One region of the Streptomyces bugieae genome, then DNA from elsewhere that is predicted to be linked to it. Evidence: riboswitches for the same ligand, from Rfam matches in the RefSeq annotation. Region 1 holds a riboswitch; the other holds the start of a gene.
What was found. Region 1 has a riboswitch for ZMP and ZTP ahead of V2J85_RS04355 (bifunctional 5,10-methylenetetrahydrofolate dehydrogenase/5,10-methenyltetrahydrofolate cyclohydrolase). Riboswitches for the same ligand answer to the same signal wherever they lie in the genome.
Positions count from the first base shown of each region.

Region 1 (14,234 bases):
GCCGGCCACAAGGGCGGCCACAAGGGCAAGGGCCGCTTCGGGCACGGCGGCCACGACGGCTACGACGGCTTCGGCCGCGACGGCCGCCGCGACGGCTACGGCTACGGCCGCAACGACGGGTACGACGGATTCGACCGGGGCTACGGCCGCGACGGTTACGGCCGCGACGGTTACGGCCGCGACGGCTACGGCCGCGACGGCTACGGCCGCGGCGGCCTGCTGGGCCTCGGCCTGCTCGGGCTCCTCTGATCCCCGTCAGGCAGTCACGCGCAGGAGGCCCGGGAAAACACCTCCCGGGCCTCCTGCATGCTCAACCGGCGGCGGTCCGCGCCCCTTTCCCCGGAGTCTGCATGTCACCATCCGCCATCCGCAGCAGGAACCGCCGGCGCACCCTTGTGGCCACGGCCCTCCTGCTGTCCGCGGGCATCGTCCTCACCGGTCTCGTCCGGGAGACGCCACCGACGCCCACGGGCACGCCCACCGGCGCCGCCACCGGCGCGCCCGCCGACCGGGGCGGCCTCGACCCGCGCACCGCCGCCGTGCTGCGCAAACCCGCCTACCGGCACGCCCAGTGGGGCCTGTTCCAGCAGGACCCGCGCACCGGCAAGGTGATCCGGTCCCGCTACGCCGACCAGTTCTTCCTGCCCGGATCCACCGCGAAGCTCTTCAGCGTCAGCGGCGCCTGGCACACCCTGGGCAGCGGCCACCGCTTCGTCACCCCGGTGTACGCCGTCGGACGGCGTCGCAACGGCACCCTCAGGGGCGACCTCGACCTGGTCGCCCAGGGCGATCTGACCCTCGGCGGCCGGACCCGCAAGAACGGCACCGTCGCCTACACCACCGTCGACCACACCTACGCCAACGTCATCCCCGGCGCCACCCTCACCCCGCAGAACCCGCTGGCCGGCCTCGACCAACTCGCCCGCCAGGTAAGGGCGGCGGGCATCCGCCGGGTCGTCGGCGACGTGGTCGTCGACCCGCGGCTGTTCCGCCCCGACCCCGCACTCGACCCCGTGCCCACCCCGCTCATCGTCAACGACAACGTCATCGACCTGCTGACCACCCCCGGCAGCGGCCCGGGCGCCCCCGCCGGCCTGGAGGTGCGCCCCAAGGTCGCGCCCTACCGGGTCACCTCCGCCGTCCGCACCGTCGCGGCCGGCACACCCGCCGACATCACCGTCACGACCTCCCCCGACGGCACCCGCATCCGCCTCACCGGCACCATCGCCGCCGGCTCCGCCCCAGTCCTGCGCATCGCCCCCGTCAAGGACCCCAACGTCTTCGGCCGCACCGCCCTGATCGAGGCGCTGGCCCGGGCCGGCGTCCAGGTCACCGCACCGTCCGTCGGCCCCAACCCGGCCGCCCGGCTGCCCCGCTCCTACCGGGGCGCCACCACGGTGGCCCGCTACACCTCCCCGCCCTACGCCGAGTACGCCGAACTCATCCTCAAGGTCAGCCACAACCTCGGCGCGAACCTCGCGCTCTGCCTGATGGCCACCCACCAGGGGAGCACCGACTGCCAGGACGGGTTCCCCGTGCTCGCCAAGTTCCTCGACCGGGCCGGGGTCGACCGCCGGGCCGTCCAGCTCGCCGACGGCCGGGGCGGCGATCCGGCCGACCGCACCACGCCGCGCGCCCTCGCCCAGATCCTGGCGTACTGGCAGCGCACCCCCGAGGCACGGCGCTTCCGCGAGGCGCTGCCCGTCCTGGGTGTCGACGGCACCCTCGCGGACAGCTGCCGGCACTGCCCCGCCCGCGGCAAGGTCTTCGCCAAGACCGGGACCGTGGCCGGCGCCGACGACCTCAACCACCGCATCGCCGTGGGCGTCGAGACCGTCGCCGGCTACCTGGAGCGCGGCAAGGGCCGGTTCGACGTCTTCTTCGCCGGCGTCAACGGCGCGTCGGCACCGGACGTCAACGGCGTCCTGGCGATCGGCGACGACGTCGCCACCGTTGCCGCCCAGCTCCAGCAGCGCATCGGCTGACGGCCGGACCCACCGGGCCGGCCGCCCGGCCGCGCCCTCATCCGGCCTGGCTGCTGTCCTTCAGGCTGCCCCAGCCGTGCCAGCGCTCGACCTCGATCCAGGCACTGACCCGGCGCCGGTCCCGCTGCGGATACGGCTTGCCCAGATAGCGCTGCGCCAGCCGGTCGATGTCGGTCAGCCGCTCGTCGTCCCGGAGCTCGGCCACCCGCCCGATCAGGGTCAGATGGGTGTACCAGTTGCCCTCGTCGAGCACGGTCAGCGTCACCCGCGGATCGTGGCGCAGGTGCTGGAGCCGTTTGCGGCCCTCGTCCATGTTGACCAGCACCCGGCCGTCGTCCCAGAGGTACCAGGTCGCGGTGGACACCGGCTGGCCGTCGGACCGCAGGGTGGTGATCACCGAGGGGTTGGGCTTGGCCAGCATGGCGGTGGCGGATTCGGGAAGCGGTGGTCTCGACATCTGTGCCCTCATCGGTTCGTGGCGGATTCCTGATCATGCTTCTGCCCGGCCCGGGCCCGGACCCGACGGAGGGCCGTGGGGCCGCCTCGCGCGGCACCGCGGGGACACCCGGCGGTGCGGCCCTGCGGCCGGGCGGAATCCGGCGTCAACACGGCGGACCGCTTCCGCGGTCCGCGGGTGCGGCGCCGCGCCGGCCGCGGCTCAGGCGTCCTGGTGCGCGGGCCGGGCCGCCGGCACCTGCCGCCTCGACGGCAGTACGTCGGGCGCACGGTGCGGCCGCAGCGCGGTGAGCGCGGTCTCGGTCTCCTCCATCAGCGCCCGGTAGGAGACCAGCCGCTGCCACTCCGGATCGGCGACTCCGGGTACCGTGGCCGCGCGCTCCGTCCAGAGGCGCACCAGCGCCGCGTAGACCGGGGTCTGCCGGGTGATCTCCGCGGTGATCCAGCGTGGCGTGGACGCGGGACGGGGGAGGAACGTGTGACCGTGACCTGCGACGGTGCCGGAGGTAGGGGCGCTCATGGCCGTAGAAACGATTCTTCCGGCCTGGGGTCACTGCGTATTTTTGCGGCTGCCCGCACATGAGTCCCGGAGGCAGGGGGTTAACTCCCTCGAATATCACCTCATGCAGTGATCTATTGCCGGGAAGCGGTCCAATCCGGACGAAAAAACGTTGTCGCTGTCATGGAACCGAGGGAGTTGTGGGAGCGCCACGCGGTACTCGCACAGGCGTTTTGCAGCAGCGATGACGAGGTCCGCCGGACGCAGGGACTCCTCGACGAGGCCGAGGCCCGCCGGTCCCGGACCCTGGCCGCCTTCGCCGTGACCGTCGGCAGCGACGCGGTGGTGGCGGACCTGCTCGGCCTGGACGAGCGCGAAGTGCGGCTGGCCCGCCGCACGGTGGGCAAGGACGACGCCCGCGCGGTCGCCAAGAGCCTGCTCGCCGAACAGCCCCCCGCGCACGAACAGTCCCCGGCGCGGGAACAGACCACGGTACGCGAGCCGGCCCCCGCCCAGCCGCCCGCCGCGCCGGCCGCCGCCCGCCCCGCACCGGCACAGCCCGCCGCGGACCGGCCCACGGCGGACCGGCCCGCCCCGGCCGGGACCACGCCCGGCACCCCCGCCGCACCGTCCGGCGCCTCCCCGGTCACCCACGACCCGGTCTGGGCGCCGGCCCTCGACGCGGTCCTGATGACCAGCTGGCACACCGGGGTCGACCTCACCGCACTCGCCACCGAACTCGGCCTGGACGTACGCCTCTTGGTGGCCCGCGCCCAGCAGCTCTCCACGGAGACCCGCCCCGCCCCGGCCACGCCGCCCGACCGCACCGGCCGGCACCGAAGAATGGCCACCCTCCAGCCCTCCCCGTCGGCCGACACGGGCCCGACGGCCTGGCGTGAACGCGCCGACCGGCCCGCCTGGGAGCAGTACGAGCACGACACCTGGAAACAGCAGCCGTACCAGCAGTACCAGTCCTACGCGACGAGCCACCCCCAGCACCCGCAGCACCCCCAGTACGGCGCCTCGTCCCCGTCCACCGGCTATCACCAGTACCCCACCCACCAGAACCACCACGGCCACCAGGCCCACCAGCACCCTCACGACACCCAGACCACCCAGACCGTTCAGACCCTCCACCCCACCCAGAACGGCCAGCACGCCCACCACGGGCACGAGCACCACCCCGGCTACCAGGACCACCAGGAGTACCCGGGGTACGAGTCCCCGCCGCCCGCCGCCCCCACCTGGGACGCCAACGCCATCACCGCCGCCCAGCACGACTGGGACGGCATCCTCAGCCAGTGGGAGGCCACCACCCCCACCACCCCACCCCTGTCCGCACCCGGCCACGGAGCCCCCTGACCGGACCGCCCGTCCCACCCGCGGCTCCTCACCCCCACGGGTGAGCCGTCGTCTAGAGTGGACGGCGGGCCGTGACTGGCGCTTGGGTGGAGTACCACCGGGGAGCGGCCCGGCCGACAGGGCCACTGCCGCGCGCCTGGGCGATCGACGACGACGCTCAGGAGTACCCGATGTCCCCGACCGCCCGCCTCATGGACGGCACCGCGCTGGCCCGCCAGATCGTCGAGCAGGCCGCCGAGCGCGCCGCCGCCCTCACCGAGCGGACCGGCCAGGCCCCGTGCCTCGCGACCGTCCTGGTGGGGGAGGACCCCGCCTCGGAGACGTACGTCCGGATGAAGCGCAACCGCTGCGAGAAGGCCGGCATCCGCTCCCGGCACGTGGCCCTGCCCGCCGCCACCACGACCGGCGAACTGGTCGACACCCTCACCGCGCTCTCCCAGGACCCCGAGGTGCACGGCATCCTCCTCCAGCACCCGGTCGGGCCGCACATCGACGAGCGCGCCGCCTTCGAGGCCATCGCCCCGGAGAAGGACGTCGACGGCGTCACCTACCACTCCTTCGCCACCATGAGCTTCGGCGCCGAGGGCTTCGCCTCCTGCACCCCCGGCGGCATCCTCCGGCTGCTCGACCACTACGGCGTCGAGCCGGCCGGCAAGCACGCCGTCGTGGTCGGCCGCAGCGCGATCCTCGGCAAGCCGGTCGGGATGCTGCTGCTCGGCCGCAACGCCACCGTGACGTACTGCCACTCCCGCACCACCGACCTCGCCGCCCACACCCGCCAGGCCGACATCCTGATCGCCGCGGTCGGCCGGCCCCGCCTCCTCACCGCCGACCACATCAAGCCCGGCGCGGTCGTCATCGACGCGGGCTACAACCCCGGCAACATCGGCGACGTCGACTTCGACTCCGCCGCCACCCGCGCCTCCCTGATCACCCCGGTCCCCGGCGGCGTCGGCCCCATGACCATCGCCACCCTCCTCACCCAAACCGTCGACGCCGCCGCCCGCCAGTTGAAGGGGGCCTGACCCGGGAGGGCCCCGAGGGCGGCCCGTGCGCAAAGGGCCGAAAGCGTGCGGTCCCGGCACCCCCGCCGAACGTATGATCACGAGACGGCAGTTGATCATCGGGGAGGCGGGAACGGCATGACGGAACGGCGAGTGGTGGTCGTGACGGGCGGCGGCACCGGCATCGGCGCCGCCACGGCGCGGCTGTTGCGGGCGGCCGGGCACGACGTGGTGATCTCCGGCCGCCGCCCGGAACCGCTGCGCCGCCTCGCCGAGGAGACCGGCGCGCTGGCCCACCCCTCCGACACCGCCGACCCCGAGTCCGTACAGGACCTCGTCGACACCACGGTGTCCGCCTACGGCCGGATCGACGGACTGGTCGTCAACGCCGGTGTGGGACGCAGCGGTTCGGTGGGGGACATCTCGCTGGAGGACTGGCACACCGTCATGTCCACCAACCTCACCGGCGCCTTCCTCCTCCAACGCGCCGCCCTGCCACACCTGTTGGCCTCCCGTGGCGCGGTCGTCGCGGTCGCCTCCGTTTCCGCGCTGCGCAACGGCACCGCCAACGCCGCCTATGCGACGTCGAAAGCGGCGCTGCTCCAGCTCTGCCGCTCGCTCGCCGTCGACTACGGCCGGGACGGCCTGCGTGCCAACATCGTCTGCCCCAGCTGGGTCCGTACGGAGATGGCCGACCGCCGGATGGCCCGCTTCGCCGAGGAGGCCGGCCTGCCGGACGGGATCGACGCCGCGTACGAGGAGGCCACCCGGCTCCTCCCGGCCGGCCGCCCCGGCGAGCCGGAGGAGGTCGCCGAGGCGATCGTCTGGCTCCTCTCCCCGGCGGCGTCCTTCGTCAACGGCGCCGTCCTCACCGTCGACGGCGGCGCCACGGCCTTCGACACGGGCGGCGCCGCCTTCTCGTACCGCATCGACCCCCGCGACACCCCGGCCTCCTGACCCCGGGGGCCCGGGCGGAGGTCAGGTGGTGGCCGGCTGGGTGGCGCGGGCGAGGTCGCGGCGGTGCCGCATGAACGGGCGGGGGCGGTTGAGGGCGAGCACCGCGGTGGTCCGGCCCTCGCGTTCGTAACAGGCCAGGAAGCTGCGGTCGTCGGGGGAGCCTTCGAGGATCCGCGGGGTGTCGTCGGGCCCGCGGCGGCCGGCGAACTGGATGCGGACGCCGTACTGGTCGGACCAGAAGTAGGGGAGTGCCCGGTGGGTGGCGACCGTGCGGCCGGCGAGGAGGTTGCGGGCGGCGACCGTGGCCTGTTCGGTCGCGCTGGTCCAGTGCTCGGCCCGGACGCCGGCCACCCTGGCGACGTCGCCGACCGCGACGACGTTGGGCAGCGCGGTGACGCAGCCGGCGTCGCAGACCACGCCGTCGTCGAGGGGCAGCGCGGAGGAGGCGAGCCAGTCGGTGTGCGGCCGGACGCCGATGCCGACGACGACCACGTCGGCGGGCAGGTGGCGGCCGTCGGACAGCTCGACCGAGGTGACACGGGGGTCGGCGCCGGCGCCGTGCAGGGCGGCCACGCCGGTGCCGGTCAGCAGGGTGACGCCGTGGTCCGCGTGCAGCGCGGTGCAGATCCGGGCCATCTCGTCGCCGAGTTGCGGCAGGAGCGGGAGCGGGGCGGCCTCGACCACGGTGACGTCATGGCCGAGGGCGGCACAGGATGAGGCGACCTCGGCACCGATGAATCCGGCGCCGATGACGACGACGCGGACCGGGCCCCGGGTCAGGTCGGCACGCAGGGCGCGGGCGTCGTCCAGGGTGCGCAGGGTGTGGGTTCCGGCGGGTGCCGGGCCGGGGAGGCGGCGCGGGGTGGCGCCGGTGGCGAGGACCACGCCGTCGGCGGTCAGCGGCCGGCCGTGGTCCAGCAGTACCGCGCCGGCGGCGGTGTCCAGGCCGGTGGCCCGGGTGCCGAGCAGCCACTCGGCGTCGAGTTCGGCGGTCTCCTCGGCGTCGACCAGGGCGAGTTGGTCCTGGCCGGTGGTGCCGGTGAGGAAGTCCTTGGACAGCGGCGGCCGGTCGTAGGGGCGGTGGTGCTCGTCCCCGACGATGACCAGCCGGCCGTCGAACCCCTCGGCGCGCAGGGCCCGGGCGGCGTACAGACCCGCCAGCGAGGCCCCGATGACAGCGACCGACTTCATGCGGCGGTGCCCTCCTCGGCGACGTGGTGCACGTAGATCATGCCGTCCTCGACGGTCACCGGATGGGTCCGCACGGCCCGGCGGGCGGGCAGACAGGTGGGCGCACCGGTGCGGAGATCGAATGAAGCGGCGTGCAGCGGGCATTCGACCAGACACCCCTCCAGCCAGCCGTCCGCGAGCGAGGCGTCCTGGTGGGTGCAGGTGTCGTCGATGGCGTACAGCTGCCCGTCGGCGTTGAAGACGGCGATCGGAGGTGCGGTGTCGATGCGTACGGACTCGCCTGCGGGCAGGTCGGCAAGGTGGCAGACAGGAATCACGGGACCCCCCTGTTACTCTTCGGTATCATCGAGTTTCACGTTGCGCACGATGGAGCGCTATGCGCAACAGAATCCAGACCGGGGACGGGTGCGTCAAGCGCTCCCCGGAATTGCCGACCGTTCAATTTCGGACCCGCTACCAGGCGGCCAGGTGGTGAGAACCAACACATGACGGACATCGTGGAGGGGCGGACGGACGGCAGGCCGTCGAAGGGACCGGCGAGCGCCGTGCAGTCGGTGGACCGCGCGGTGACCGTGCTGGAGATCCTCGCCCGGCACGGCGAGGCCGGGGTGACCGAGGTCGCCGACGAACTGGGCGTGCACAAATCGACCGCGTTCCGGCTGCTCGGCGTGCTGGAGAGCCGCGGTCTGGTCGGCCAGGAGCAGGAGCGCGGCAAGTACTTCCTCGCGGCCGGCGTGCTGCGGCTGGCCGGCGCGGCCGCCGTCCGGCTGGACATCTCCCAGGAGGGCGCCGCGGTCTGCCGGCAACTGGCCGACGAGCTCGGGGAGACCGTCAACATCGCCGTGCTGGAGAGCGACGCCGCGGTGAACATCATGCAGGCCCGCGGCCCGGCCTCGGTCACCGCGCAGAACTGGCTCGGCCGGCGCACCCCGCTGCACGCCACCTCCAGCGGCAAGGCGCTGCTGGCGTACCAGCCGGCGCCGGTCCAGGACGCCGTCCTCGGCCGGAAACTGCCGCGGCTCACCGAGCGCACGGTCACCTCGGCCGAGGAACTGCGCCGCGAACTGGCGGAGGTCGTCGAGCGCGGCTTCGCGATGGCGGTCGAGGAACTGGAGCTGGGGCTGCGCGCGGTCGCGGCACCGGTGCGGGCGCACGACGGCTCGGTGATCGGGGCCATCAGCGTGTCCGTGCCCGCGTACCGGCTGGACGAGGACCGGCTGCCCGAGGTCGTCAAGGGCACCGTCTCCGCGGCCGAGGAGCTCTCCCGCCGTATGGGATACGCCTGTTGAGCCGCTGACGGGCGGGTGACGGCGGCGGGGCCGGGGCGCACAGCTCCGGCCCCGCCGCCGTGTCCGGACGCGTAACGAGCCTTTTACGAACAGCTGGCCCGTACCCCTTGACGGTGCCGAGACGGCGTTCCCACTATGTCTCTCATCGCGCAACCAGTCGTGCACTGCGCAACACTGAGGGGTAGGGCATGCCACACGAAGTCCATGCCGTCGTCGCGGCGAAACAAGGCGCACCCGTCGAGCTCCGGACGATCCTGGTGCCGGATCCCGGCCCGGGCGAGGCGCTCGTCGCCGTACAGGCCTGCGGAGTCTGCCACACCGATCTGCACTACCGGGACGGCGCGATCAACGACGAATTCCCCTTCCTGCTGGGCCACGAGGCCGCCGGAATCGTCGAAGCCGTCGGTCCCGGCGTCACCGATCTTGCCCCCGGCGACTACGTCGTACTCGCCTGGCGCGCCCCCTGCGGCAGCTGCCGGTCCTGCCGCCGCGGCCGCCCCTGGTACTGCTTCGACTCCCGCAAGGCCACCCAGCCCATGACCCTGACGGACGGGACACCGCTCAGTCCCGCGCTCGGCATCGGCGCCTTCGCCGAGAAGACCCTGGTCGCCGCCGGACAGGCGGTCAAGGTCGACCCCGCCGCCCGGCCCGAAGCGGCCGGACTCATCGGCTGCGGCGTGATGGCCGGCTACGGCGCCGCCGTCCACACCGGGCAGGTGGGCAGCGGCGACACCGTCGCCGTCATCGGCTGCGGCGGCGTCGGCAACGCCGCCGTCGCCGGCGCCTCGATCGCCGGGGCCCGCCGGGTCATCGCCGTCGACATCGACGAACGCAAACTCGACGGCGCCACCCGCTTCGGCGCCACCCACACCGTCAACTCCCGCCGCACCGACCCCGTCGAGGCGGTACGGGAACTCACCGGCGGACACGGCGCGGACGTCGTCATCGACGCCGTCGGCCGCCCCGAAACCTACCGACAGGCCTTCTACATGCGGGACCTGGCCGGAACCCTGGTCCAAGTCGGCGTCCCCGCACCGGACATGACCATCGAGCTGCCGCTCATCGACCTCTTCGGCCGCGGCGGCGCCCTGAAGTCCTCCTGGTACGGCGACTGCCTGCCCAGCCGCGACTTCCCCGTCCTCATCGACCGCCACCTCAGCGGACGCCTCGACCTCGACGCCTTCGTCACCGAGCGGATCACCCTCGACGAGGTCGAGTCCGCCTTCGAGAAGATGCACCGCGGCGAGGTCCTGCGATCGGTGGTGGTCCTGTGACCCCGGCACAGCCCACCACCGACGCCCGCGTCGTCATCATCGGCGCCGGCATCGTCGGCTGCTCCCTCGCCGACGAACTCACCGCCCGCGGCTGGACCGACGTCACCGTCCTCGACCAGGGCCCGCTGCCCGCCCCCGGCGGCTCCACCTCCCACGCCCCCGGCCTGGTCTTCCAGACCAGCCCCTCCAAGACCCTGACCGCCTTCGCCCGCTACACGGTGGAGAAGTTCTCCGCCCTCGAGGTGGACGGCCTGTCCTGCTTCAACCCGGTCGGCGGCCTGGAACTGGCGACCACCCCCGAACGCTGGGCCGACCTGCACCGCAAGGCCGGCTGGGCCGCCTCCTGGGGCGTCCGCGGAGAACTGGTCTCCCCGCAGCGCTGCAAGGAACTCTGGCCCCTTGTCGACGAATCGATGATCCTCGGCGGCTTCCACACGCCCGACGACGGCCTGGCCCGCGCCGTGCTCGCCGCCCGCGCCCAGATGGACCGCGCACAGGAGCGCGGCGCCCGCTTCCTCGACCGCCACACCGTCACCGGCATCGAGCAGGACGACGGCCGCGTCACCGGCGTGGTCACCGACCGCGGCACCTTCCCCGCCACCCACGTCGTGTCCGCGGCCGGCTTCTGGGGACCGGTGATCGGCCGCATGGCCGGCGTCGACGTCCCCCTCCTCCCCCTCGCCCACCAGTACGCGAAGACCAAGCCGCTACCGGAACTCGCCGGTGCCAACGACCCCCGCACCGAAGCCTCGAAGCCCATCCTCCGCTTCCAGGACCGCGACCTGTACTTCCGCGAGCACACCGACCGCATCGGCATCGGCAGCTACGCCCACCAACCACTGCCCGTCGACCCGTTCACCGTCCTCGCCTACGACCAGGCGCGCGCCCGCAACAGGGACATGCCGTCCTCGCTCCCGTTCACCGAAACGGACTGGGCCCCCAGCTGGGAGGACAGCCGCCGGCTGATGCCCGCCCTGCGCGACACCGACATCGACGAGGGCTTCAACGGCGTCTTCTCCTTCACCCCCGACGGCATGCCGGTACTCGGCGAGTCCGGCGCGCTCAGCGGCTTCTGGCTCGCGGAGGCGGTGTGGGTCACCCACTCCGCGGGCGTCGCCAAGGCGGTCGCCGAATGGATGGTCGACGGCCACGCCCGGACCGACCTGCACGAATGCGACCTGCACCGCTTCGAGGACGCCCAGCGTTCCCCCGCCTACGTCCACGACCGCGGCGCCCAGCAGTTCATCGAGGTCTACGACGTCATCCACCCCCTCCAGCCGATGCAGCAGCCGCGCCCGCTGCGCGTCAGCCCCTTCCACACCCGCCAGCAGGAACTCGGCGCGTACTTCCTGGAGGGCGGCGGCTGGGAACGCCCGCACTGGTACGAAGCCAACGCCCACCTCGTCACCGACACCCCGCGGCGCGACCCCTGGTCGGCCCGCCACTGGTCCCCCCTCGCCGCCGCCGAGGCGAAGGCCACCCGCGAGCGGGTCGCCCTGTACGACATGACCCCGCTGCGCCGCCTGGAGGTCACCGGCCCCGGCGCCCTCGCCTTCCTCCAGCGCATGACCACCAACAACCTCGCGAAGAAGCCGGGCGCGGTGACGTACACCCTGCTCCTCGACGAGAAGGGCGGCATCCGCTCCGACCTCACCGTCGCCCGGCTCGCCCCCGACCGCTTCCAGGTCGGCGCCAACTCGCCCGCCGACCTGGCATGGTTGCAGCGCCACGCGCCCTGTGACGTGCACCTCCGCGACATCACCGCCGGCACCTGCTGCATCGGCGTGTGGGGCCCGCTCGCCCGCGACCTGGTCCAGCCGCTGACCCGCGACGACTTCTCCCACGAGGCGTTCGGCTACTTCCGCGCCAAGGACACCTACCTCGGCCACGTCCCGGTCACCGCCATGCGCCTCAGCTACGTCGGAGAGCTCGGCTGGGAGCTCTACACCACCGCCGACCTGGGCCTCCGCCTCTGGGACACCCTGTGGGAGGCCGGGCAGCAGCACGGCGTGATCGCGGCCGGCCGGTCGGCGTTCAACAGCCTGCGCCTGGAGAAGGGCTACCGCTCCTGGGGCCACGACATGACCGAGGAGCACACCCCGTACGAGGCCGGACTCGGCTTCGCCGTCCGCATGGACCGCGGCGACTTCCTCGGCCGCCCCGCCCTCGAACAACTCCCGCCACCCACAAGGAAATTGACCGCACTGCTCCTCGACGACCCGGCCGCCGTCGTCCTCGGCAAGGAACCCGTCCTCGTCGACGGGGCACCCGCCGGCTACGTCACCAGCGCCGCCTACGGCTACACCCTCGGCCGCTGCGTCGCCTACGCCTGGCTGCCGGCCCACCTCGCCACCGGCACCGGCGTGCACATCGAGTACTTCGGCGAGAAGGTCCCCGCCACCGTCGCCGACGAGCCGCTGTTCGACCCGAAGATGACCCGCATCCGTCGCTAGGAGACGCTCGTGTCACCGTCTTACGACGTCATCGTCCTCGGCCTCGGCGGCATGGGCAGCGCCGCCGCCCACCACCTGTCCGCACGCGGCGCCCGGGTCCTCGGCCTGGAGAAGTTCGGCCCGGTACACAGCCACGGCTCCAGCCACGGCGGTTCCCGGATCACCCGCCAGTCCTACTTCGAGGACCCCGCCTACGTCCCCCTGCTGCTGCGCGCCTACGAACTGTACGAGGAACTGGAGCAGGCGACCGGCCGGGAGATCGCCACCCTGTGCGGCGGCGTGATGGTCGGCCGCCCCGACTCCCGCACCGTCGCCGGCTCCCTGCTCTCCGCCGAGCGCTGGAACCTGCCCCACGACCTCCTCGACGCGGCCGAGATCCGCCGCCGCTTCCCCACCCTCAGCCCGAAGGACGACGAGGTCGCCCTCTACGAGGCGCGGGCCGGCCTGGTCCGGCCCGAGAACACCGTCGCCGCCCACCTCCAGCTGGCCACCCGCCGGGGCGCCGACCTGCACTACGAGGAACCGGTCACCCGCTGGGAGCCGTACCGCGACGGCGTCCGCGTCCACACCCCCGAAAACACCTACACCGCGAGCCAGTTGGTGATCTGCCCCGGCGCCTGGGCGCCCCGGCTGCTCGACGACCTCGGCGTCCCGTTCACCATCGAACGGCAGATCATGTACTGGTTCCAGCCGCACGGCGGCACCGCCCGCTTCGACCCCGCACACCACCCCATCTACATCTGGGAGGACGCCACCGGCTCCCAGGTCTACGGCTTCCCCGCCATCGACGGCCCCGACCTGGGCGCCAAGGTCGCCTTCTTCCGCAAGGGCACCGCCTGCACCCCGGAAACCATCGACCGGACCGTCCACGACCACGAAGTCGCCGCCATGGCGGACCGGATGTCCCGGCACATCCCCGCCCTGCCCGGCCGCTTCCTCAAGGCCGCCACCTGCATGTACTCCAACACCCCCGACGAGCACTTCGTCATCGCCCGGCACCCCGCCCACCCCGACAACGTGACCGTGGCCTGCGGGTTCTCCGGACACGGCTTCAAGTTCGTGCCGGTCGTCGGGGAGATCCTCGCCGACCTGGCGCTGACCGGCACCACCGCGCACCCCATCGAGCTGTTCGACCCGCGCCGGCTCGCCGCCGCGCCCGCCGTCTGAGGAGTCCGCCCGTGACGACGCTCCCCCTGCCCCCGAGCCTCATCGCCACGCTCCCCGGCCACTACTACACCGACCCCGCGCTCTTCCGCACCGAACAGGAGCGGATCTTCGAGCGCACGTGGTTCTGCGCCGTCCGCTCCGCCGACCTCGACAAGCCCGGCGCCTTCCGCACCGTCCAGGTCGGCCGCGAGAACGTCCTGGTCACCCGCTCCCGCACCGGCGGGCTACGCGCCTTCCTCAACGTCTGCCGGCACCGCGGCGCCCGCCTCTGCACCGAAACCCAGGGCCAGGTCCGCCGCACCCTCCAATGCCCCTACCACGCCTGGACCTACGACCTCGACGGCAAACTGATCGCCGCCCCCAACCTCACCAAGATGCCCGACGTCGACCGCGCCACCTACGGCCTCGTCACCGTCGCGCTGCGCGAATGGCTCGGCTACGCCTGGGTGTGCCTGGCCGACGAACCCCCGTCCTTCGAGGACACCGTGATCGGCGCGGCCGTCGAACGGCTCGGCGAGGTGGCCGCCATCGACCACTACGGCACCGAACGGCTCGCCCTCGGCAAGCGCCTCACCTACGACGTACGCGCCAACTGGA
Region 1 covers NZ_JAZBJP010000001.1:924,923-939,156, reverse strand. Annotated here, with positions in the region: gene V2J85_RS04380 (hypothetical protein) at 1-249, shown strand, start outside; gene dacB (D-alanyl-D-alanine carboxypeptidase/D-alanyl-D-alanine endopeptidase) at 351-1,985, shown strand; gene V2J85_RS04370 (PPOX class F420-dependent oxidoreductase) at 2,023-2,442, opposite strand; gene V2J85_RS04365 (hypothetical protein) at 2,644-2,961, opposite strand; gene V2J85_RS04360 (hypothetical protein) at 3,124-4,302, shown strand; ZMP/ZTP riboswitch at 4,364-4,451, shown strand; gene V2J85_RS04355 (bifunctional 5,10-methylenetetrahydrofolate dehydrogenase/5,10-methenyltetrahydrofolate cyclohydrolase) at 4,473-5,327, shown strand; gene V2J85_RS04350 (SDR family NAD(P)-dependent oxidoreductase) at 5,445-6,263, shown strand; gene V2J85_RS04345 (NAD(P)/FAD-dependent oxidoreductase) at 6,285-7,454, opposite strand; gene V2J85_RS04340 (bifunctional 3-phenylpropionate/cinnamic acid dioxygenase ferredoxin subunit) at 7,451-7,771, opposite strand; gene V2J85_RS04335 (IclR family transcriptional regulator) at 7,940-8,743, shown strand; gene V2J85_RS04330 (S-(hydroxymethyl)mycothiol dehydrogenase) at 8,932-10,017, shown strand; gene V2J85_RS04325 (GcvT family protein) at 10,014-12,470, shown strand; gene solA (N-methyl-L-tryptophan oxidase) at 12,480-13,637, shown strand; gene V2J85_RS04315 (aromatic ring-hydroxylating oxygenase subunit alpha) at 13,649-14,234, shown strand, end outside.

Region 2 (14,234 bases), on a different contig from region 1:
TCCGCGCGGCCGGCCGGGGCGGGCCGCGCGGACCGTTCCGTCAGTGCTTGGCCGGCAGGAGTCCGAGCCGGTCGTAGGTGGTGGCGAGGGTCTCCGCGGCGACCGAGCGGGCCTTCTCCGCGCCCTTGGCCAGCAGGGAGTCCAGCGTCTCGGGGTCGTCGAGGAATTCCCGCGTACGGTCCCGGAACGGTGTGACGAAATCGACCATCACCTCGGCGAGATCCGTCTTGAGGGCGCCGTACATCTTGCCCTCGTAGGACTTCTCCAGGTCCGGGACGGAGGTGCCGGTGAGGGTGGAGAGGATGCTGAGGAGGTTGCTGACACCGGGCTTGGCCTCGCGGTCGAAGCGGATCACCGTGTCGGTGTCCGTCACGGCGCTCTTGACCTTCTTCGCGGTGACCTTGGGGTCGTCGAGCAGGTCGATGATGCCCTTGGGCGAGGACGCCGACTTGCTCATCTTGATCGACGGGTCCTGAAGATCGAAGATCTTCGCCGTCTCCTTGAGGATGTACGGGTTGGGGATGGCGAAGGTGTCGCCGTAGCGCGTGTTGAAGCGGTCCGCGAGGTCGCGGGTCAGCTCCAGGTGCTGGCGCTGGTCCTCGCCGACCGGGACCTGATCGGCCTGGTAGAGGAGGATGTCGGCCACCATCAGCACGGGGTAGGTGAACAGGCCGACGGTGGTGCGGTCCGCGCCCTGCTTGGCCGACTTGTCCTTGAACTGGGTCATCCGGGAAGCCTCGCCGAAGCCGGTGACGCAGTTCATGACCCAGGCGAGCTGGGCGTGCTCGGGCACATGGCTCTGGACGAAGAGCGTGCAGCGCTCCGGGTCGAGGCCGGCCGCGAGCAGCTGGGCGGCCGCGATCCGGGTGTTGCGGCGCAGTTCCGCCGGGTCCTGCGGAACGGTGATCGCGTGGAGGTCGACGACCATGTAGAAGGCGTCGTGGGACTCCTGGAGGTCCACCCACTGGCGCACCGCGCCGAGGTAGTTGCCGAGGTGGAAGGAGCCGGCGGTGGGCTGGATACCGGAGAGCACGCGAGGACGATCGAGAGCCATGGGACCGATTGTCTCAGGTCGCGGGGGGCGGTAGGGCGTCCGGTGGGTGGGGAGGGCGGGGCGGGGCCACCGGGGGGCCGGGGCGGAGCCCCGCGGCGTCGGGGGCGGCGGCACGTGGGCGGTGGCCCGCAGGGGGTGGTCGAACGCATCCCGTAGGGGATGGCGAGGCCCCCTGCGGGGCCACAACGTGCAGGTGGGGGCGGGTATTCCCCAGCGGTCGGAGATCCCCGGCGGTCGGAGATCCCCGGCGGTCGGAGATCCCCGGCGTCCGGGCATTCCCCGGCCGGGGAATCCCCCTGGCCCCTACTCCCCGACAGCCAGCCCCGGCGCCGGGTAGGCCGCCATCAGCTCGGCGACCTCGTTGCGGATCACCGTGAGGGCGTCCTCGTCGCCCTTCGCCGCGGCCTGGACGCCGCGGTCGATCCACTCCGCCACCTGCGGCATCCGGTCCGTGCCCAGACCGCGGGAGGTGAGGGCGGGGGTGCCGATGCGGATGCCGGAGGGGTCGAAGGGCTTACGGGGGTCGAAGGGGACGGTGTTGTAGTTGACGACGATGCCCGCCCGGTCCAGGGCCTTGGCCGCGACCTTGCCGGGGACGTCCTTCGAGGTGAGGTCGATCAGCACCAGGTGGTTGTCGGTGCCGCCGGAGACCAGGTCGTAGCCGCGGGCCAGCAGCGCCTCGGCGAGCGCCTTGGCGTTGGCGACGACGGCGTGCGCGTACTCCCGGAAGGACGGGGCGGCGGCCTCGTGCAGGGCGACCGCGATGGCGGCCGTGGTGTGGTTGTGCGGGCCGCCCTGCAGACCGGGGAAGACCGCCTTGTCGACGGCCTTGGCGTGGCTCGCCCGGGACATCAGCATCGCGCCGCGCGGCCCGCGCAGGGTCTTGTGCGTGGTGGTGGAGATGACGTCCGCGTGCGGGACGGGCGACGGGTGGGCGCCGCCCGCGACCAGCCCGGCGATGTGCGCGATGTCCGCGACGAGCACGGCATCGACCTCGCGGGCGATCTCGCCGAACGCGGCGAAGTCGATGGTGCGCGGGACGGCCGTACCGCCACAGAAGATGATCTTCGGGCGTTCCTTGCGGGCGAGCTCGCGCACCTCGTCGAAGTCGATGAGCGCGGTGTCGGCGCGCACGCCGTACTGGACCCCGCGGAACCACGTACCGGTCGCCGAGACGCCCCAGCCGTGGGTGAGGTGGCCGCCCATCGGCAGCGCCATGCCGAGCACGGTGTCGCCCGGTTCGGCGAACGCGAGGTAGGCGGCGAGGTTGGCCGGCGAGCCCGAGTACGGCTGGACATTGGCGTGTTCGACGCCGAAGACGGCCTTGGCGCGCTCGACGGCCAGGGTCTCGACGCGGTCGATGTTCTGCTGGCCTTCGTAGTAGCGACGGCCCGGGTATCCCTCGCTGTACTTGTTCTGCAGGACCGTGCCGGTGGCTTCCAGGACGGCGGCGGAGACGTAGTTCTCGCTGGGGATCAGCCGCAGCGTGTCGGCCTGGAGCTGCTCCTCGGCGCCGACCAGCGCGGCCAGTTCGGGGTCGGCGGCGCTCAGCGCGGGATGGGAGAGGGATGCGGACTGCGGGTGCGCGGACTGCGGAAGTGACATGGCGTCCTCCGGGGCGGTCGATCGGTGGTCCGGTCGTGGTCCCGGGGTGCCCAGGCGGGGCGACACCTCGTGGCGGTGGCCACGCAGCGCTCCCTCGGGGTCGTTTCCCCGTACGCCAGTCGCGATGCGCACCGCCGAGTCTAGACGGCCGCGCGCGGCCCGGTGCCGGGAACACCCGTTCCGTCCCACCGCGCGGCGCCGGGAACGCCCCACGGCCCGGTGCCGGGAACGCCCCACGGCCCGGTGCCGGGAACGCCGCACGGCCCGGTGCCGGCACTGTCCGGCCGCCCCGGCCGCCCCGGCGCCTTCCGGACGAACGACCCGAGGAGCAATATAGAGGGGCATATGGGGTACCTCACTCCATGCGCCCCGTACGGTCTACCGGAACGGAGTCACGGTGACGTCCACGGAACCCGGCGTCGCAGCCGCCCTCGCCGCCGCCGAAGCCCACAGCGCGCACAACTACCACCCGCTCCCCGTGGTCGTGGCGACCGCCGAGGGTGCCTGGATGACGGATGTGACGGGCCGGCGCTACCTGGACATGCTCGCCGGGTACTCCGCGCTGAACTTCGGGCACGGCCACCCGCGGCTGCTGGCCGCCGCCCGGGCCCAGCTGGAACGGGTCACCCTCACCTCCCGCGCCTTCCACCACGACCGGTTCGCCGACTTCTGCGCCCAGCTGGCCGAGCTGTGCGGGATGGAACTGGTGCTGCCGATGAACACCGGCGCCGAGGCCGTGGAGACCGCGCTGAAGACCGCCCGCAAATGGGGCTACCAGGTCAAGGGCGTCCCGGACGGCCGGGCGAAGATCGTCGTCGCGGACGGCAACTTCCACGGCCGGACCACCACCATCGTCTCGTTCTCCACCGACCCCGAGGCCCGCGCCGGCTTCGGCCCGTACACCCCCGGTTTCGAGGTCGTCCCCTACGGCGACCTGGCCGCGATGGAGGCGGCGCTCGACGACCGGACCGTCGCGGTCCTGCTGGAGCCGATCCAGGGCGAGGCGGGCGTACGGGTGCCGCCGCCCGGCTATCTGGCGGGCGTACGGGAGCTGACCCGGCGGCGGAACGTGCTGTTCGTCGCCGACGAGATCCAGTCCGGGCTGGGCCGCACGGGCCGGACCTTCGCCTGTGAGCACGAGGGCGTGGTGCCGGACGTGTACGTGCTCGGCAAGGCGCTGGGCGGCGGGGTGGTGCCGGTGTCGGCGGTGGTGTCCTCGCGCGAGGTGCTGGGCGTCTTCGCGCCGGGGGAGCACGGCTCGACGTTCGGCGGGAACCCGCTCGCCTGCGCGGTCGCGCTGGAGGTCATCGCGATGCTGCGGACCGGCGAATACCAGCAGCGGGCAACGGAGTTGGGCGAGCACCTGCACAGCGAGCTGGGGCTGCTGGTGGGCGGCGGGACGGTGGACGCGGTGCGCGGCCGCGGACTGTGGGCCGGCGTGGACGTCAACCCGTCCCGCGGCACCGGGCGCGCGGTCTCCGAGCAGCTGATGACGCGCGGCGTCCTGGTCAAGGACACCCACGGCGCGACGATCCGGCTCGCGCCGCCCCTGATGATCAGCAAGGAGGACCTGGACTGGGGGCTGGAACGGCTGAGGGACGTCCTGGAGGCGTGAGAAGCGGGCGTGGGGGCGGCGCGCCGGGGACGTGCGGGGGCGACGGACGTGCAGCGGGCGGCCGGCGGCGGGTGCGAGGCCCTGGCCGCCCGCTGCGCCAGCCCCGTACCGCGTACGCGTCCCGCCCGGGTCCCGCGGGTCCCCCGGGGCCGCCCGCGTCAGCCCGCGTCAGCCCGGTCCGCCCGCGTCAGCTCGCGTCAGCGGATCACGTGCGGGAGGAAACGGGCGTACTCGTCCGTGACCGGTCCCGCCGACTCGCGGATGCCGAGGCCGGCCGCCTCGTCCTCGACGACCCAGGCACCCAGCACCACCCGGTTGCCGTCGAAGTCCGGCAGCGGCGCCAACTCCTGGTAGCAGCACGGGTCGTCGGGCCCCCGGAGCACCGGCTCGTCGCCCGGCCGGTGCAGGGTGACGCCGGCGCCCTCCCGGCCCAGCAGCGGCTTGGCCGCGTAGCCGCGGGTGTGCGCCAGCTCGCGCGGCCCGTCCAGGTAGGCGGGCAGCAGGTTCGGGTGGCCGGGGTAGAGCTCCCACAGGATCGCCAGCAGCGCCTTGTTGGAGAGCAGCATCTTCCAGGCGGGTTCGATCCAGAGGGTGGAGCCGGTGCCGCCGCCGTTGTCGAGGGTGTCCAGGACGTGCGGGCCGAAGTCGTCGGTGGCCAGCCACTCCCACGGGTAGAGCTTGAAGCAGGCCCGCACGAAGCGCAGCCGCTGGTCGACGAAGCGGCCCGAGAGCCGGTCCCAGCCGATCTCCTCCACGGGGATGCTGACGGTCGCGAGGCCCGCCTGCTGGGCCGTCTCCTCCAGGTAGGCGACGGTCATCAGGTCCTCGCCGAGCTCGTCGCCCGCGGAGTGCGCGAAGTGCACCGGGGCGCCGGGCGGCAGCAGCGGGGCCTGCCGCTTCCAGGCCGCGACCAGCCGCTCGTGCAGCGAGTTCCACTGGTCGGCGCCGGGGAAGCGCTCCTCCATCCAGAACCACTGGGGGCTGGCGGCCTCGACCAGTGAGGTCGGCGTATCGGCGTTGTACTCCAGCATCTTGGCCGGGCCGGTGCCGTCGTAGTGCAGGTCGAACCGCCCGTAGAGGGAGGGGAGTTCGGCGCGCCGGCGCCAGGACTCGGCGACCAGTGCGGCCAGGCGGGGATCGGTGATCCCGAGGTCGGCGAAGCGGTCGTGGGCGACGATGTGCTCGGCGGCGGCCAGGCACATGCCGTGCAGCTCCTCGACGACCTCCTCCAGCGCCTCGACCTCCGGGAGGGTGAAGGAGTAGTACGCGCTCTCGTCCCAGTAGGGGCGCAGCGAGTCGTCCGGGTAGCGGGTGAGCGGGTAGATCAGGCCCTGCGCCTCGACGGTCTGCTGCCAGCCGGGGCGGGGCTCGATGGTGTGGCGTTCCATGGCCGTACGGTGTCCGTTCAGCCGCCGAAGGAGCCGTGCCCGCCGTGCGAGCCGGAGCAGCCGAAGCCGCCGCGGTTGACGGCCGTGGTCCGGCTGAAGGTGCCGTTGTCGGCGTACTTGCCGCCGCCGCTGTCCGGGTCGTAGTACCACTGGGCGTCGGCCGGGCGCTTGCCGCGGCCCGACGTACCGGATCCGGCGCCGCCGGTCCCCGAGCCGCCGGTGGACGAGCCGCCGCCCGCCGAGCAGTTCTTGGCGTCGACGACGCGGTAGCCCTTGACGACGTCGTAGCTGTTGCGGTCCACGCAGCGCTTGTCCGGGTCCGAGCCGCAGGACGTCAGGGCGGCGGCCAGGGCGCCCATACCGCCCAGGATCACCGTGCTCGACCGCAGTCGGCGGCGTGCTTTCTCGGCCATTTTCCGTCTCCCCCGTGATCTCCCGTGGACGGACTCGGGTGAGCGCGTCGACGGGAACGAACTTGGTGTGCGCCCGTCAGCCTAGAAGGGGCCCGCCCGCTGTCCGGGAGGGCCCCCGTCCGGTTCCCGGCTTGGCCCCCTACAGTCGCTTCATGCTCCTTGGGATGGTCTGTGCCCTCGCCTCCGCGGTGTGCTTCGGCACCGCCTCCGTCTTCCAGGCCGTCGCCGCGCGCTCCACCGCGCCGGGTACGGACTCCGGCGTCGATCCGCGGCTGCTGCTGCGGGTGCTCGGGCAGTGGCGGTATCTGGCCGGTCTGGCCCTGGACGGGCTGGGCTTCGTGCTGGAGCTGGTCGCGCTGCGGGCGCTGCCGATCTACACGGTCGGGGCGGCGCTCGCGGCGACCCTCGCGGTGACGGCCGTGGTCGCCGCGCCGGTGCTGCACACCCGGCTGCGCCCCGGCGAGTGGGCCGCGGTGGCGGTGGTCTGCGGCGGGCTGGCGATGCTGGCGCTGGCCTCCGGCGAGGAGGGCCATCTGCGGGGCACCCCGGGCCTGCGGATCGCGACGCTGGTGTTCGCGGTGGCGCTGCTGCCGGCCGGCGCGCTGGCGGGGCGGCTGCCGGAACGGTCCCGGGCCGCGGCGCTCGGCCTGGGCGCCGGTTTCGGCTTCGGCGTGGTGGAGGTCGCGGTCCGCCTGCTGGACGACTTCGCGCCGCTCGCCCTGCTCACCAACCCCGCCGCGTACGCCCTGCTGATCGGCGGCGGCGCGGCGTTCCTGCTGCTGACCACCGCCTTCCAGCGCGGCTCGGTGACCACCGCCACCGCGGGCATGGTGATCGGCGAGACCATCGGCCCGGCCCTGGTCGGCGTCGCCTGGCTCGGCGACCGCACCCGCGAGGGCCTGGCCCCGCTGGCGGTACTGGGTTTCGCCCTGGCCATCACCGGCGCACTCCTCCTGACCCGCTTCGGGGAGGCACCGGCGGAACGGGAACAGACCCCGGACGCGGTGCCGGCGGTCGACGGGTAGGGCGCGACAACCGCGGCGTGCCTAGGGTGAGTTCACCGCCTCCGATCCGCTCGAAGGATGACGCACCCATGACGCACGCCGGCCACCCCTCTCCCGCCCCGCTCCCCGGGGACCTGTCGCTGCGCCACCCCGTGCCGTCGGACCACCCCCGCCTCCAGACGGCACTCGCCGACTGGTGGGGCGGCCTGGGCGGCGAAGCCGGCGCACTGCAACGGAAGTTGCTCGTCCCCCGCCTCTTCCTTCAGCACTTCGCCGACACCAGCTTCCTCGTCGAGCGCCCCGACGGCACCCTGCACGCCTTCCTGATCGGCTTCCTCTCCCGGACCGACCCGGCGACGGCGTACATCCACTTCGTCGGCGTCTGCCCGGACGGCAAGCGGGGCGGCGTGGGCAGGGCCCTGTACGAACGCTTCTTCACCCTCGCGCACGAGGCCGGCCGCACCCGGATCCGCTGCATCACCAGCCCCAACAACCGCGCCTCCATCGCGTACCACACCCGCATGGGCTTCCACCTGGAGCCGGGCGACCACACCGACGAACACGGCACACCGGTGCACACGGACTACGACGGACCGGGACTGGACCGGGTCTCGTTCGTGCGGGAGCTGTGACCCGGCCCCCCAGCCCCTTTCGGGAACCCGGGCGCCGGCGCCATCAAGGGCGAGGTATTTCGAGAAGCTCCAGGCTCTCGATGACGATGTCGGCGGTGTCCCTTTCTCCTACGCTGAGCAGCCAGTCGACGAACCGCCAGCCGTGCTCCTCCATGGGACTCCGGTCGTATGCGGGCGGTGTGGGACCGAAGTTCCGCTCCAGCCAGGTGTGATACGCCTGCCGGGTGGCGCGGTACTCCTCGCGGGGAGGAGCGGGTTCGCCGGAATCTTCGTCGAGGAGATCCCAGAACAGCTCCCGCAGGTCGTGTGCGGTGATGTAGAGGTCCCCCTCGTCACCGAGAAAGAGGACGGGCAGGGTGGCGAGGTCGGCGCGGTCGTCGCAACGCCACAGCGCGTAGAGGGATCCGGACGAAGTGGCCTGGGCGAAGGGGATCACCCGGTCCTCGAAATCCGGATTGTCCGGCTCGGTCCACCCCACGCCGTGGTTGTACGCGCGCAGTTCGAAGCCTGGCGAGTAGAAGTCCGTGCACGTGTCGTCGAATGCCTTGAGCAGGTTCAGCTCGGGTATCGGGGAGTACGCGTCGCTCATGGGATCGGGTCACCTGGGAGAGAAGTCGTCGGTGGCGGAAGTGAGTTGGGGTGAAGTGAGCTCAGGCCTGACCGCGGCCCGCTCCCGACCCCGGCGGCAAAGCCCTGGTCAGTGCGTCCAGGGCGCCGTTGAACGCATGCTCCGGTGGCGTGCCGTAAGCGACGACCAGGCCGTCGCGTGGGGCGTCGGGGGCGGTGGGGTCGTGGAAGCGGGTGAGGCCTTCGAGGGCGAGGGCCTGCCAGCGGGCGGCCTGGATGATGGACTGCTCGGTGCCGGGCGGGAGTTCGAGGACGGCGTGCAGGCCGGCGGCGATGCCGGAGACGTGGACGTGGGGCGCCCGTTCGGCGAGAGCCGCGACGAGCTGGTCGCGGCGGCGGCGGTAGCGCAGCCGCATCCCGCGCAGATGCCGGTCGTAGGCGCCGGAGGAGAGGAACTCGGCGAGGGTGAGCTGTTCCAGCTGGCCGGACTGCCATTCGCCGGTGCGTTTGACGGCCAGCAGCGGGTCGACGAGGTGGTCCGGCAGCACCATCCAGGCCAGCCGCAGGGCGGGGGCCAGGCTCTTGCTGGCGGTGCCCAGGTAGACGACGTGGTCCGGGTCGAGGCCCTGGAGGGCGCCGACGGGCTGCCGGTCGTAGCGGAACTCGCCGTCGTAGTCGTCCTCCAGGACGTAACCACCGGTGGCCCGCGCCCAGTTGACGGCGGCGGCGCGCCGGTCGGGGTGCAGCGGGACACCGGTGGGGAACTGGTGGGCGGGGGTGAGCAGGGCCGCGCGGACGTCGTCGAGCCCGGCCAGGTCCTCGGTGCGGGCGCCGCGTTCGTCGACGACGAGCGGGACGGTGCGCAGTCCCGCGCGGGTGATGACGTCGCGGTGGAAGTCCAGCCCGTACGACTCGACGGCCAGCCGGCCGGTGCCCAGGGTGCGGGCGAGCAACGCCAGGCCCTGCATGAAGCCGGTGCAGACGACGATCCGGTCGGGGTCGGCGCGGACCCCGCGGGCCCGGGCGAGGTAGTCGGCGAGGACGGTGCGCAGTTCGGGGCGGCCGGCCGGGTCGCCGTAGCCGAACGCCTCGCTGGGCGCGGCGGTCAGCGCGCGGCGGGCGGCGGCGAGCCAGGCGGTGCGGGGGAAGGCGGAGACGTCCGGGGTGCCCGGGGTGAGGTCGAAGCGCGGCCGGCCGGGGCGGGCGGCCGGGCCGTGCGGGCGGCGCACGGCGGGGGCGGTGCGCGGCAGTACCCGGTCGGCGACCCGGGTGCCGGAGCCCTGGCGGGCGCTCAGCCAGCCCTCCGCGACGAGTTCGGCGTAGGCGTCGGCGACGGTGTTGCGGGCGATGCCGAGGTCCACGGCGAGCGAGCGGGAGGAGGGCAGCCGGGTGCCGGGGGTCAGCCGTCCGGTCCGTACGGCGTCCCGCAGCGCGCGGATCAGGGCGGCCCGCAGCCCGCCGGGGCCGGTGAGGTCCAGATGCAGGTCACGGCCGAAAGTGGCCCATGAATTCCCCATGGAAGTGGACCATACCGCTGCGCCATTGCGGCCGTAGCGTCGTAGCCATGACGACGACATCAACCGGCCCCCGGATGCACTGGGCCAAGCTCGCGCCCGAGGTCTACAAGGCCATGATCGCGCTGGACGCGGCGGCGAAGAAGGACCTGGACCCGGTGCTGGTCGAGCTGGTCAAGATCCGGGCGTCCCAGCTCAACAAGTGCGCCTTCTGCCTCGACATGCACATCAGGGACGCCCGCGAGGCCGGGGAGACCGAGGAGCGGATCTATCTGCTCGGCGCCTGGGCGGAGGCCGAGGAGTACTACACCGGCAAGGAGCGGGCGGCGCTGGAGCTGACCGAGGCCGTCACCGTCCTCACGGAGGGCTTCGTCCCGGACGAGGTGTACGAGCGGGCCGCGGCCCACTTCGAGGAGTCCGAGCTCGCCCAGCTCATCGCCCTGATCACCACCATCAACGCCTGGAACCGCTTCGGCGTGACCACCCGCATGACCCCGGGGAGGGCCTGAACCGATGTCCGCCCGTATGAAGTTCTGGGGCCGGCAGCCCGCGTTCTACCAGGCGCAGCTGGCACTGACCACGGCCGCCAAGAAGGGCCTGGACGACCCGGTCCTGGCCGAGCTGGTGGTGCTGCGCGCCTCGCAGCTCAACCGGTGCGCGTTCTGCATCGACATGCATGTGAAGAACCTGCGTCAGGCCGGGGTGGGCCGGCAGCGGATCGATCTGCTGCCGGCGTGGGAGGAGGCGGGTGATCTCTACTCGGCGCGGGAGCGGGCCGCGCTGGCGTTCACCGAGGCCGTCACCGTCCTGACCGAGGGCCACGTCCCGGACGAGGTCTACGAGCGGGCCGCGGCCCACTTCGACGAGCGCGAACTGGCCCATCTGCTCGCGGTGGTCGTCGCGATCAACAACTGGAACCGGGTCAACGTCACGGTCCGCCAGCCGCCGGGGCTGGAGCTGTGAGCGCCGCCGCGACGCTGCGCGCGCTGCACCACGGCCCGCGGCTGCCGCTGGTCCTGCCCGGCCCGTGGGACGCGGCCGCCGCCCGGGTCTTCGCGGACGCCGGCTTCCCGGCGCTGGCCACGCCCAGCGCGGGCATCGCCGCTTCCCTCGGCCACGAGGACGGCCGGACGCCGCCGGCGGAGATGTTCGCCGCGATCGCCCGGATCGTGCGGGCGGTGGACGTCCCCGTCACGGCGGACGTGGAGGCCGGGTACGGGCTGTCCGCGAAGGAACTGGTGGGCCGGCTGCTGGACGCCGGGGCGGCCGGCTGCAATCTGGAGGACAGCGACCACGCCGCCGGCGCCCTGCGCGACGCCGAGGAGCAGGCCGCCTGGCTGGCGGAGGTACGGGCCGAGGCCGGTGACGCGCTGGTGATCAATGCGCGGATCGACACGTATCTGCGGGGCGTCGAGGGCGAGCGGGAGACGGCGGAGACGGTGCGCCGCGGTCTGCTCTACGCGGCGGCGGGTGCCGACTGCGTCTACCCGATCCTCGCCCCGCCCGCGCTGCTGTCCCCGCTGGCCGCCGCCATCGGCCGCCCGGTGAACGCCCTCGCGGTGCCCGGCGGGCCCGACCCGGAGGAGCTGGGCGCGCTGGGCGCGGCCCGGATCACCTTCGGCGGCGGTCTGCAGCACGCCGCGATGGCGACGCTGGCGGAGGTGGCCGAACGGCTGCGGGGCGGGCGGCCCGCGGAGGGCTAGCCGCTACGAACCGGACGCGGTGGGGCGGGCGTACAGGGGTCGCCCGCTCCGCCCGGGCGTACAGGGGTCGCCCGCTCCGCCCGGGCGTACAGGGGTCGCCCGCCCCGCCCGGCCCCGCGTCAGCGTTCGTCGGTCCCGGCGACCTTGCCGGTGCTGAGCGCGATCCGGTTCCAGGTGTTGATGGTGAAGATCAGCGCCAGCAGCCGGGCCAGTTCGTCCTCCGCGAAGTGCCGGGCGGCCCGCTCGTACACCGCGTCCGGCACCCCGCCGTGCGCGACCAGCGTGACGGCCTCGGTGAGCGCCAGCGCCGCCCGCTCCCGGTCGGTGAAGAAGTGCGCCGCCTCCTCCCAGACGGCGACCATGTGCAGCCGCTCCTCGCTCTCCCCCGCCTTGCGGGCGTCGCTGGTGTGCATGTGCAGGCAGTAGGCGCACTTGTTGAGCTGCGAGGACCGGATCTGGACCAGTTCGACCAGGGCCGGGTCCAGCCCCTCACGGGCCGCGGCGTCGAAGCCGATCAGCGCCCGGAAGGCCTTGGGGGCGGCCTTGGCGAAATTGACCCGGGGGACGCGGACTTCGGTGGTTCCGGCGGCCTCGGCGGCTTCGTGGGTGGGTGCGTTGTTCGTCATCTCATGCCCTGCGGTGTTCGTCATGCCTTGAATCTATGAGTCCGGGCGACCGGCTGTAGGGTGCATTTCCATGTCGGAATCATGGGTCAATTCCGCCGCGGGCCTGGGCGCCGATCTGCATCTGGAACTGACCGGTCCGGGCGGCCGCCGCGCCGCCCTGCTCGGCGCGCTCCGCGAGGCCGTACGGTCCGGGCGGCTGGCCCCCGGCACCCGCCTGCCGCCGTACCGCTCGCTCGCCGCCGACCTCGGCCTCGCCCGCAACACCGTCGCCGACGCCTACGCCGAACTCGTCGCGGAGGGCTGGCTCACCGCCCGCCAGGGCTCCGGCACCCGCGTGGCACACCGGGCGCAGCCGCTGACGCCCACCCGGGCCCCGGCCCACCGCGCCCCGGCGGCCCGCCCCCGGCACAACCTCCTCCAGGGGCAGCCGGATGCCGCCGCGTTCCCCCGCACGGCCTGGGTCGCCGCCGCCCGCCGGGCGCTGACCGCCGCCCCCGACGACGCGTTCGGGCCCGGTGATCCGCGCGGCCGCCCGGAACTGCGCCGCGCGCTGACCGACTATCTGGCGCGCACCCGCGGTGTCCGCACCGACCCCGGCCGGATCGTCGTCTGCTCCGGTTTCGCGCACGCCCTGCGGCTGCTGTTCCCGGCCGTCCTGCCCGGTCCGCTCGCCGTCGAGTCGTACGGCCTGCCCTTCCACCGGCAGCTCCTGGCCGCGGCCGGCACCGTCACCCGCCCCCTGGCGGTCGACGAAATCGGCGCGGACACCGGGCAGTTGACGGATCTGGACGAGGTGCGGGCGGTGCTGCTCACCCCGGCCCACCAGTTCCCCACCGGCGTCCCGCTGCACCCCGACCGCCGGGCCGCCGCCATCAACTGGGCGCGGTCCGGCGGTGGTTACGTCATCGAGGACGACTACGACGGTGAGTTCCGCTACGACCGCCGGCCGGTCGGCGCCCTGCAGGGACTGGACCCGGAGCGGGTGATCCACCTCGGATCGGTCAGCAAGAGCCTGTCGCCCGCGGTGCGGCTGGGCTGGATGGTGCTGCCCGGCCGGCTGGTCGACGCGGTCCTCGCGGCGAAGGGCGAACGGGAGGCGTGGGCCGGGGTCACCGACCAGCTCACCCTCGCGGAGTTCCTGACGTCCGGCGCCTACGACCGGCACGTCCGCCGGATGCGGCAGCGCTACCGGCGGCGCCGGGACCAGCTGGTCGCCGCGGTGGCCGGCCATGCGCCGGGGCTGCGCGTCACCGGCATCGCCGCCGGGCTGCACGCCGTCCTCCAACTCCCGGACAACTCGGGCGAGTCGGACGAGCGGGCCGCGCTGCGGGCCGCCCGCTGGCAGGGTCTGGCCCTCGACGGACTGTCGGAGTACCGCCATCCGGAGGCGCCGACGCCGCCCCGGCACGGCCTGGTCGTCGGCTATGCCACCCCGTCCGAGAGTGCCTTCCCGGCGGCCCTGGCGGCGCTGTGCCGGGCGCTGCCGCCGGGGCCGTAGGAGGACGTTCCTCCGCAGGGAGCGGGGCGCCGGCTACTGGCCGGCGAACTTGCGGCTGATGCCGTCGAAGACCCGCTGCGCCTCGGGGCCGAGGTGCGGGCCGGCCAGCCAGGTGTGGGCGTTGGAGCTGATGGAGGTGTTGGAGACCAGGGTCAGCTTGCCGCCGCGGTTGACGAACCAGCCGCCGCCGGAGGTGCCGCCGGTCATCGTGCAGCCGATGCGGTGCATGGCGGGCGTGCCCTGCTGCATGACCAGCCGGCCGGGGCGGGCCGGGCAGTTCATCATCCGCGCGCCGTCGTACGGGGGCGCGGCCGGGTAGCCGAACGCGTCGAGGGAGCTGATGCCGTCGGCGGAGGGGGCGTTGAACCACACCTGTGCGGCGGCGCCGACGGTCTCCTGGAGCGACTTGCCGCTGCCGTTCTCCGGCTTCACGTGCAGCACCGCGAAGTCGTAGGCCGAGCCGCCGTTGCCGGTCTCCTCGCTGCCCATGTTGATCCACTCACCGGAGGTGGTGATCCAGTCCGCCCAGAAGCGGCCGTAGGGGGTGACCTGCTGGGCGGGGGTGGCGCCGACCTGGTTCATCGGGACGCCGTTGTCGTTGTACGACGGCACGAA
Region 2 covers NZ_JAZBJP010000009.1:54,258-68,491, forward strand. Annotated here, with positions in the region: gene trpS (tryptophan--tRNA ligase) at 41-1,054, opposite strand; gene V2J85_RS17685 (serine hydroxymethyltransferase) at 1,358-2,659, opposite strand; ZMP/ZTP riboswitch at 2,701-2,792, opposite strand; gene rocD (ornithine--oxo-acid transaminase) at 3,057-4,274, shown strand; gene V2J85_RS17695 (glutathionylspermidine synthase family protein) at 4,472-5,662, opposite strand; gene V2J85_RS17700 (hypothetical protein) at 5,680-6,075, opposite strand; gene V2J85_RS17705 (hypothetical protein) at 6,228-7,100, shown strand; gene V2J85_RS17710 (GNAT family N-acetyltransferase) at 7,169-7,711, shown strand; gene V2J85_RS17715 (hypothetical protein) at 7,755-8,300, opposite strand; gene pdxR (MocR-like pyridoxine biosynthesis transcription factor PdxR) at 8,362-9,795, opposite strand; gene V2J85_RS17725 (carboxymuconolactone decarboxylase family protein) at 9,843-10,301, shown strand; gene V2J85_RS17730 (carboxymuconolactone decarboxylase family protein) at 10,306-10,755, shown strand; gene V2J85_RS17735 (isocitrate lyase/PEP mutase family protein) at 10,752-11,495, shown strand; gene V2J85_RS17740 (carboxymuconolactone decarboxylase family protein) at 11,615-12,121, opposite strand; gene pdxR (MocR-like pyridoxine biosynthesis transcription factor PdxR) at 12,192-13,619, shown strand; gene V2J85_RS17750 (trypsin-like serine peptidase) at 13,653-14,234, opposite strand, start outside.
Region 2: another riboswitch for ZMP and ZTP. It lies ahead of V2J85_RS17685 (serine hydroxymethyltransferase); the one in region 1 lies ahead of V2J85_RS04355 (bifunctional 5,10-methylenetetrahydrofolate dehydrogenase/5,10-methenyltetrahydrofolate cyclohydrolase).